Regions from separate parts of the Marinomonas sp. 15G6-16 genome, predicted to be linked through region 3. Evidence: predicted binding sites of a transcription regulator. Region 3 holds the regulator's gene; each other region holds the start of a gene.

Region 1 (3,280 bases), 800 kb from region 3:
AATACCCAAACGAAGATAGTTACTGCACCAGCGATTTGACCGCCGAAAGTAGCACCGTCGTTTGTTAGAGGAACAGCTAATAGACCCCAAAGACCAACAACACCGTGAACAGAGATCGCGCCCACTGGATCGTCAAGCTTCAGCTTGTCTAGAGTAAGGATAGAAACTACAACAATCAGACCACCAACTAGACCAATCAAAGTTGCGCCTAGAGCAGAAGGAGTTGAAGGCTCTGCAGTGATAGCAACCAAACCAGCTAGCGCGCCGTTTAGAAGCATAGTCAAATCTGCTTTACCGAATAGGATGCGAGCAAGAATTAGTGCGCCAATTGCACCACCAGCTGCTGCAGCGTTAGTGTTTAGGAACACCATAGCAACAGAGTTAGCGCTTGCGATATCGCCAAGTTTCAATACAGAACCACCGTTGAAACCGAACCAACCCAACCAAAGGATAAGCGTACCCAAAGTTGCAAGAGGTAGGTTTGCGCCAGGGATTGCACGTACTTCACCGTTAGGACCGTATTTACCTTTACGAGCACCCAGGATGATTACACCAGCCAATGCTGCTGCAGCACCTGCCATGTGAACGATACCAGAACCTGCAAAGTCAGAGAAACCAAGGTCGCCAAGGCTAAACATACCGAATACAGAACCGCCGCCCCAAGTCCAGTTACCTTCCATTGGGTAGATGAAACCAGTCATAACAACAGCGAATGCTAGGAAAGCCCATAGCTTCATGCGCTCAGCAACTGCACCAGATACAATAGACATTGCTGTTGCAACGAATACTACTTGGAAGAAGAAGTCAGAAGCGCCTGAGTATATAGAACCGCCTTCAAAACCGCCATCACGAGCAGCGAAGTCAGCTAGAGTTGAGTCTACATCAACGTCTTGAATACCAGTTAGGAACCACTCGCCACCGTACATGATCGAGTAACCGCAAACTAGGTACATGATGCAAGAAATGGCAAACAAAGCCACGTTCTTGGTTAAGATTTCAGTGGTGTTTTTAGCGCGTACTAAACCCGCTTCTAACATGGCAAATCCGGCTGCCATCCACATAACTAGTGCGCCACACACCAAAAAGTAAAAAGTGTCCATGGCATATTGTAAGTGAAAAATTTGATCTTGCATGTTTCGCCCCCCTAAAGGCTTGTAAGATTCGAAGCTATAATTAAACTGCTTCTACACCAGTCTCGCCGGTACGAATACGAACCGCTTGCTCAAGGTTAACGATAAAGATTTTACCGTCGCCAATTTTGCCTGTGTTTGCAGCGCCACTAATTGCTTCTACAACTTGGTCTGTCATGTCGTCAGCAATAGCAAGTTCGATTTTTACTTTAGGTAGAAAATCAACTACGTATTCAGCGCCACGGTATAGTTCTGTGTGGCCCTTTTGACGTCCGAAACCTTTTACTTCTGTAACCGTGATACCTTGAACACCGATTTCAGAAAGAGCTTCTCGAACATCATCCAGTTTAAATGGCTTGATGATGGCTGTTATAAGCTTCATACCCACTGTCTCCTTTAATTAAGTCAGTATTATTGTCGTAACGCAGGTAAGCTCTTTATTCAATATGCGTGCCATATACTGAAGTGCCTTAGTGCCAAAGGGTTTGTAAGGATTTTGTCTGCTTTTGGAAATTAAAAAGGCGAGGGTGTGTTTATAAATGGTGCGTTTATTTTCAAATGTTTTATTTTTGGTGCATTAACTTGGTGCGGGTGTCCTTGTATCAAATAAACTCTCTTGGCTTTATCTCCTTTGTTCTGATTAAGAAAAAATCCTTTAGATACCAGAAGATAAGCAATCCCTGTGTTGTGTTAACAGTAAAGGGTCGACGACTGGTTGAAATTTGCACAAAAAAGAGGCGATTCATTCTTGTGCTAGATTGATGAGCATTTAACTTAGAGCGTGAAAAAGTGGTTTAGAAAACATAGATTGCTTGTTTGTACCTTTTAACGACCTCTATACTATGCTTTAAAACACTGACTTGATGCCTTTTGTGAGGCGTTCAAAAATACGAAGAGTAATATGACATGATAGATCAATTTATTAAGCAACTTGGTACAGGCTTAGAGCAAGCCGCAGAGACGTTAGGAAAATTGCCGAAAGAAGAAATCCAGTCGCAGTTGCATGAAGTTGCTCGTAATACACTGACTAAAATGGATCTGGTGACGCGCGAAGAGTTTGAAGTGCAAGAGGCTATGTTAGCGAAATATCGAACAAAGCTTGCAGCTTTAGAAGCGCGCCTGACTGAACTAGAGGCTGGAACGAAAAGTTAAAAACAGGAATTAAACGATGCTGATGTCATTGTTTATTTCCAGCCTTGCTTCCAATCCACAGTGGAAGTCAGTGATTGCCAAGGTAATGTGTATGAGTTTTTGTTGATGACAGCTTCAAGAGTACATTCGATAACAGTACCTTCTTCATCACGCATTAACTCAGTCACAATAAAGTGCTTCTCTTTATGGGTAGGCGAGACAGAAGTCCGTTTTGAGAGCAGTAATTTATTAGGATTAATCTGAGTTTTTGACATAGAGTGATCTCATTACATTAATGATAGAAGAGAGAGTTAAGCTCTCACCTCTATAAATACGTTAAAAAAGACAAGCCGGATTGCTTGTGCCTATTAAAACTAACTAAGATCAAGGAGTGATCATGAGTTTAGCGACGATTTACAGCCGCGCACGAGTTGGTGTGGCTTCCCCTTTGGTAACAGTTGAAACGCATATTTCAAACGGTTTACCTTCCCTCAATATTGTGGGCTTGCCTGAAGCAGCAGTTCGAGAAGCAAAGGATCGTGTTCGCAGCGCCATTATCAACAGTCATTTCGAATTTCCTACCCGAAGAGTCACCATTAATCTCGCGCCTGCAGATTTGCCCAAAGAAGGTGGGCGTTATGATTTGGCTATTGCGATTAGTGTGTTGGCGGCCTCTGGTCAATTAGGCGAAGTGAGTTTAGGTGATACTGAGTTTATTGGTGAATTGGCCTTGTCTGGTGATATTCGAGGCGTTCCGGGCTTGTTGCCTTCTGCGATTGCGTGTCATGAGGCCAACCGTCAACTGATTCTGCCAGAAGATAATCAAGACGAAGCAGCCTTGGTAGAAGGAAACGCGGTTTATGCAAAACACCTCACACAAGTGACCGCACATTTATTAAAAATGAATCCATTGCCCCATTGTGAATCCAAACCTGTGGCGTCTTTGCCTTTGAATCATAAAGATATGCGCGATGTAAAAGGGCAATACCAAGCGCGACGGGCTTTAGAAGTCGCAGCGG
Region 2 (3,280 bases), 620 kb from region 3:
TCGACATTACTGCCAGACTTTAATTGCACAGCAGCAAAAGCCATGGCAACTGACGCAAGCGCAACGCCAAGGAGTACTTTTTGTTTCATTCAGTTAGATTCCAAATTTCATTGATTATAAGTTACTAAGAAATATACATAATTAAAAAGTAGACAATGTGAAGACTCACAACAAGAAATGAGAACAAACACACATTCTCTACGCATTTAATCGGGATTTAGAATACCAACTGACGCATGAGCGCTTTTTAAAAGTCAGCCAGGCGAAAGCCTGCAATCTTATGAACTTCATTTAACGCGCGATCAAACTCTGTTTGCCAGTCATTTGGCGTTCTTTTTTCAAATCCATCTAATATTTGATCTTTGGTTGCGCCTTTTACCGCCATGATAAAAGGAAAACCAAACTTACTGCGGTATTCGTCATTTAATTGAAGAAAGCGAGCCAATTCTTCATCGCTGCATTGATCCAAACCGGCACCAGCTTGCTCAGATTTTGATTCGTTAGTCATAGTACCCGCCAACGCTGCTTTTCCGGCTAAGTCTGGGTGAGCACGCAACAACATCAATTTTTGCTCATCTGTGCTTTGATCTACCACCTCTTTCATGGCGGCTTTAACTTTCTCGATGTCATCAAAATAGTCTTTTGGATGCTCGGCTTTTTGTCGCCACACTTGCTCAGCAACCCAAGGAGAGTGTTCATACACACTTCCAAATAAAGAAACAAAGTCCGCTTCGTCTAATGAATCAAACAAGACTTGTTCGTTTTGCATAATCGCTCTCCAACACCTAATAAAATACGGGGTAATCGCTCTTTCATTGCCATCGATCACTAAAAACTAGATAAAACAAATGGCACACATATTGATTATCATGAAACAATACTTTCATTGTTTGTTAATATCAAAAAATAATACACATAAAGTGTCTGCAAAAAACAGGCAAACTCTTTTTATGACATCACTTAGCTAAGGAAACATTATGGGCTACTTAACAACACATATTCTCGACACAACAAAAGGCATAGCAGCGGCTAATGTTGCAATACAGTTATTCAAGCACAATGCTGACGGCCAGCGTACTCTCATCCACAGCACAGTCTCAAATAGCGACGGCCGATGCGATAAGCCTTTACTAGAAGCTGACAACTTTACCGCTGGCGTTTATGAGCTAGAGTTCGCGATAGATGAATACTTCGCCAAGCAAGGTATTGAATCGAAAGAGCCAAGTTTCTTAAATACCGTTGTTATTCGCTTCGGCATCTCTGATGAAACAGCTCATTACCACATTCCTTTGTTGGTCTCGCCTTATTCGTACAGCACTTATCGCGGCAGCTAGCACTTATTACGCACCAAAAACAAACAAAGCACCAAAAAAGTTCATCAGACACATTAAAAACGGAAAATAGTCGCTTAACTAGCTTATCTTTGGAAAAGGATTTCCACTCCAAAAAGATCAATAAAACAAAGGTTTCACATTTTATTTTATGGTAACTTTTGTTTCATGGTACGCATTTTGCGTTTTAGATTGCAAATAGACACAGAGGAAATGACATGAAAGCATTAATCATTGGCGCTGGCATCGGCGGCATGACCGCAGCAGCGGCATTAAAACAACAAGGTATTGATTGTGAAATTTTTGAAGCCGTAAAAGAAATCAAACCTGTTGGTGCTGCCCTTTCTATTTGGTCTAACGGTGTGAAATGTATGAACCATTTAGGCATGGGTCATATTATGGATGAACTTGGTGGTCCGATGCATAACATGGCTTACCATGATGGTTTAAGTGGCGAAGTCATGACTCAATTCAGCCTTAGCCCATTAGTGGAAGCCGTTGGCGAACGTCCTTGCCCTGTTTCAAGAGCCGGATTGCAAAGCCAAATGATTGATTGGTGGGGCCGCGATAAGATCCAATTTGGAAAGCGCATTGAAAAAGTTGAGCAAACAGACACAAGCGTAACCGCATATTTCACCGATGGAAGCTCCGCTACGGGCGACTTTATGATTGCGGCAGACGGCACTCACTCCATTGTTCGAACCCATGTTTTAGGCTATCAAACTGAACGCCGTTACGCAGGATATGTAAACTGGAATGGTTTGGTTGATATCGATGAAAACATTGCTCTAGCTGACCAATGGACAACATTTGTAGGCGAAGGCAAACGTGTTTCCATCATGCCAATTGCTGGCGGACAATTTTACTTCTTCTTTGATGTGCCATTGCCTTTGGGCTTGGAAGAAGACAGATCCACAGTCGTTTCTGACCTAAAGGGTTATTTCGAAGATTGGGCAGAACCTGTGCAAACACTGATTGACGCCATTAATCCAGAAACAACCAATCGTATCGAAATCCATGACATCGAACCATTTGATACGCTCGTAAAAGGCAACATCGCTTTGCTTGGTGATTCTGCGCACAGCACAACACCAGACATCGGCCAAGGTGGTTGTTCCGCCATGGAAGACTCTGTTGTATTAGGAGAATGCTTCGCAGAAACAAAAGATATTGTCGCTGCTCTTAAAAGCTATGAAGAGAAACGTCGCTTCCGAGTGAAAGACCTAGTCTTAAAAGCTCGTAAACGATGCGATGTTACTCATGCCAAAGACCCAGAAGAAACGCAAGCTTGGTACGATGAGCTAAGAGTAGAGAAAGGTGACAACATTATTGAAGGGTTACGCAATACCATAATCAATGGTCCGCTGGGCTAAACAAGACTCAATATCAAATAACTAAAAAGGTGGGCACTTAAATAATGTTCACCTTTTTTATTTTGCTTTCTCTTTTAATTTCGCTCCCAAAACCTTTTCCTAAAAATACCTTAAACGCAACCATTTATAACCGCGTTCATTCTCAATTTTTCTTAGGAAATTAACGTCACTCTCGGGTATTTATAAATACATTTCATTTAGCCAATAAAAAACTACCTAACTCCATAATCACGCTATAAGATATAGCTACCCCCTAGCAAAACTGATAAGGAAACCACTTCTATGACGGCTAAAGGTAAATTACTTGGGTACATAGGCGCTTTGTTTGTATCTGCAATTTTAATTGTATCTATGACGGGCTACTTCAATTTCAAATCAGCATCTGACCAAAATGCTACCGAGAAATTAAAAATTGAATCCTTTCTTATTTCCAACGCAATAGATCAAAGGGTACAAAGGTACTTTGACAGCCTAGAAGCCATTCGAAATGATTTAGCCATCGACAAAACTGGCATCACGGATGTAGAACCAACCGTTAAAAAATTCCAAGAAATGAAGCAATCTCTTGACGTTTCC
Region 3 (3,280 bases):
TAGGTATTGTAGTACTTCGCCTTGGTTTTCTGAGTTAATTAGCTCCCATAAAAGCTTTCGCTCTTTAGGCGGGGAGGATTCGAGTAATCGAGCAACGTCCTGCGCAGGTAGCGCACCGTTAAGTAAATAACGGATTTGCATGGTGGCACCGGATTCAAGAGATTCGGTGACTGTCTGCAGATGGTTAGTTAGAGTTGCTTTCTCTGACATATAAAGTGTTACTCATCTTCACCAAAACGATTATTGATCAGTTCTACTATGGCTTTTAGAGCGTCTTCTTCGTCATCTCCATTGGTTTTAATATGAATTTCGGTGCCTTTTCCTGCAGCGAGCATCATCATTGCCATAATGCTTTTTCCGTCGACGTTACGACCTTCTTTTTCGATGGTAATATCACAGGAGAAGCGAGAAGTTGTTTCGACAAGCTTTCCTGCTGCTCTAGCATGCAAGCCAAGTTTGTTGATGATAGTAATAGACTCTTCTTGCATGCATGTTTCCTATATTAACGAATCAAATATATTGAATAGCTCTTCGTTTGTTTGAGCGGTTCTTAGTTTATCTAAAGATTGTGGCGATTGTGCTAATTCTGCAATTTGCGCCAATGTCGATAAATGAGAGTCGCACTCGTGAGGTGGAACGATGAGGGCGAAGATCAAATCTACCGCTCTTTTGTCAATAGCATCAAAGTCAATCGGATTTTGTAATGACATCACAACGATTGCCGTATGATTAGCAGACTCCAAACGGCAATGAGGGATGGCTATACCATTTCCTATACCAGTACTACCAAGTTTTTCTCGGCCTAACAAAGCGTCATAAACCGCTTCGTTATCGCAATGCAGTTTGTTAGATGCGACTTCCGCTAAGTTCTCAAGAACGCGTTTTTTGCTGACAATCTCTTGTTTTGCAAAGACAAGTTCTGCTTTCAATAATGATTTTAATGGCATGGTAAAATAGTGTCCGTTTAGATCAATCGCTTGCGTTCATTGGATGGCGGTATGTTCATCGCCTCGCGGTATTTTGCGACAGTACGACGGGCAACTTGTATGCCTTGGTCTGCCAAAATAGTCGCTAGTTTATTATCGCTTAAAGGTTTTTTCGCTGGCTCATCTGTTACTAGCTTTTTAATCATGGCTCGTATCGCTGTAGAAGAGCATTCACCGCCAGATGCTGTGTTGACATGGCTAGAGAAGAAATATTTAAGTTCAAAAATACCTTTTGGTGTGTGTATGTATTTTTGAGTTGTCACCCTAGATATTGTCGATTCGTGCATGCCGACTTCTTCTGCCACATCATGAAGTACCATGGGTTTCATGGCTTCTTCACCTAATTCAAAGAAGTCAATTTGACGGCTTACAATACAGCTGGCAACTTTCAGTAGGGTTTCATTTCGGCTTTGTAGACTTTTCATGAACCACTTGGCTTCTTGTAATGACGTCTTAATATAGCTCGCGTCCTCGGGTGTTGATGCGGTGCTAGCCATAGCAGAATAAGTTTCGTTTATTTTGACTGGCGGCAAAGCGTCGTTATTTAGCTCTACTTGCCAACTGCCATTGCGCTTTTTGACAGAAACATCTGGAATGACATAGTCCGTATCGTCTGCATCAATAACAGAGCCTGGACGAGGATTAAGTTGCTGTATTAGGCTAACAACTTCTTTGAGAGCTTCGTCTTTGAGCTTTGTTTTTCTGCTTAATTGCGCAAAGTCACGACTACCGAGAAGTGGCAAATAATTGTCAATCAGGTTGTGCGTGCTTTTGTATAAAGGATGGTTTTGAAACGCTTCTAACTGAACTAAGAGGCAGTCCCGTAGATCGGTAGAACAAACACCTATAGGATCAAAACGCTGCAGTCTATGTTGGACGGCCATGACTTCTTCTATATCAAGTTCTTCTAGTTCGATAGAAAGAGACTCGCAGATATCGTCTGGTGTAATACTTAGGTAACCATCTGGCTGTACGCATTCAATAATTGCGTATGCAATCTCAATGTCTCTATCAGACATGTGAGTTAAATTTAATTGCCAGATTAAGTGGTCTTGTATGCTTTCTGCTGGCGCATTACGGCTTTCGAAGTCGCCGTCACCTTCATAGCTATTGTTGTCGCTGATCGCGGCAGAGCTTTGATAGGTGTCATCCCAGTTGCTGTCTATTGAGAGCTCTTCAGGAATGCTTTCTGTCCATTCTGATTCAACACGAGCTTCTTCACTTGTATTGACATCAGGTGTTTCTGGTGTGCTTTTGGATTCGATGCTGGCTGGTGCTTCTACTTGTCCTTGTTCGTCATCGTCAAGTTCAAGAAGAGGGTTTGACTCAAGAAATTCATGAATTTCTTGTTTAAGATCCAGCGTAGAAAGCTGCAACAAACGTATCGCTTGCTGTAGCTGAGGTGTCATGGTCAGCTGTTGACCGAGTTTTAACTGTAAAGACTGCTTCATGGAGCAACTCTTTTTATTTGAGTGAATTGGAACGAGTTATGCATACTACTCCCTTTCTGCAGTAATGATAAGGGGTTACAGGCGGAAGTCGTCACCTAAATAGACTTTTTTTACCTGTTCATTGTTAATAACTGTACTGGCATCACCAGAAGCAATGATATATCCGTTACCCACAATATAAGCTTTATCGCAGATGTCTAAGGTTTCTCTGACATTGTGATCTGTGATTAGAACGCCAATGCCGCTTTCTTGTAAGTGTTTAATAATAAGTTTGATATCGCCAACAGAAATAGGGTCAACACCAGCGAAGGGTTCGTCTAAGAGAACGAACTTTGGATTCATTGCTAGTGCTCGTGCAATTTCTACGCGGCGTCTCTCGCCACCAGATAAGGCCATGCCTAAGTTCTTTCTGATATGGGTAATATGAAATTCTTCTAATAAATCTTCAAGCCTGGATTTTTTCTGGGCTTTTGTGAGTTCTTTGCGTGTTTCTAAAATCGCTAAAATATTGTCTTCAACAGACATTTTTCTAAAAATGGAGGCTTCTTGTGGTAAGTAACCGATGCCTTTTTGTGCTCTAGTGTGCATGGCGTTACTGGTGATGTCTTTACCATCGATAAATATGCCGCCTGCATCATTGGCAACCATTCCAACTATCATATAAAAGCATGTGGTTTTGCCTGCGCCGTTAGGACCAAGCAAACCAACCGCTTGGCCAGACTCAACTGAGATGGAAACATCCTTTACTACTTGTCGTTTTTTGTAGCTCTTTGCTAGGTTTTTAGCTTCTAGAAGGGCCATTTATTGAGCAGCCTTATCTGTTTGAGGTTGTAGCGTCATGGA

Evidence for each region. Region 3 encodes sigma-54, which starts transcription at its own class of promoters, with help from an activator protein. Its sites were predicted from a motif close to TGGCACNNNNNTTGCTNT; they were not measured.
Region 1: a site for sigma-54 is predicted at 1,569-1,586, ahead of glnK (P-II family nitrogen regulator). Genes of this name have one in related genera too.
Region 2: a site for sigma-54 is predicted at 1,501-1,518, ahead of hpxO (FAD-dependent urate hydroxylase HpxO). Genes of this name have one in related genera too.

What each region holds. Positions count from the first base shown of each region.
Region 1 covers NZ_CM147916.1:2,332,789-2,336,068, forward strand. Annotated here, with positions in the region: gene AC0L46_RS11190 (ammonium transporter) at 1-1,133, opposite strand, end outside; gene glnK (P-II family nitrogen regulator) at 1,174-1,512, opposite strand; gene AC0L46_RS11200 (accessory factor UbiK family protein) at 2,037-2,282, shown strand; gene AC0L46_RS11205 (TIGR02450 family Trp-rich protein) at 2,315-2,536, opposite strand; gene AC0L46_RS11210 (YifB family Mg chelatase-like AAA ATPase) at 2,659-3,280, shown strand, end outside.
Region 2 covers NZ_CM147916.1:526,560-529,839, forward strand. Annotated here, with positions in the region: gene AC0L46_RS02550 (YHYH protein) at 1-89, opposite strand, end outside; gene uraD (2-oxo-4-hydroxy-4-carboxy-5-ureidoimidazoline decarboxylase) at 248-769, opposite strand; gene uraH (hydroxyisourate hydrolase) at 978-1,334, shown strand; gene hpxO (FAD-dependent urate hydroxylase HpxO) at 1,550-2,704, shown strand; gene AC0L46_RS02570 (methyl-accepting chemotaxis protein) at 2,987-3,280, shown strand, end outside.
Region 3 covers NZ_CM147916.1:3,135,894-3,139,173, forward strand. Annotated here, with positions in the region: gene mgtE (magnesium transporter) at 1-210, opposite strand, end outside; gene AC0L46_RS14845 (HPr family phosphocarrier protein) at 219-488, opposite strand; gene ptsN (PTS IIA-like nitrogen regulatory protein PtsN) at 498-947, opposite strand; gene AC0L46_RS14855 (RNA polymerase factor sigma-54) at 965-2,437, opposite strand; gene lptB (LPS export ABC transporter ATP-binding protein) at 2,513-3,238, opposite strand; gene lptA (lipopolysaccharide transport periplasmic protein LptA) at 3,239-3,280, opposite strand, start outside.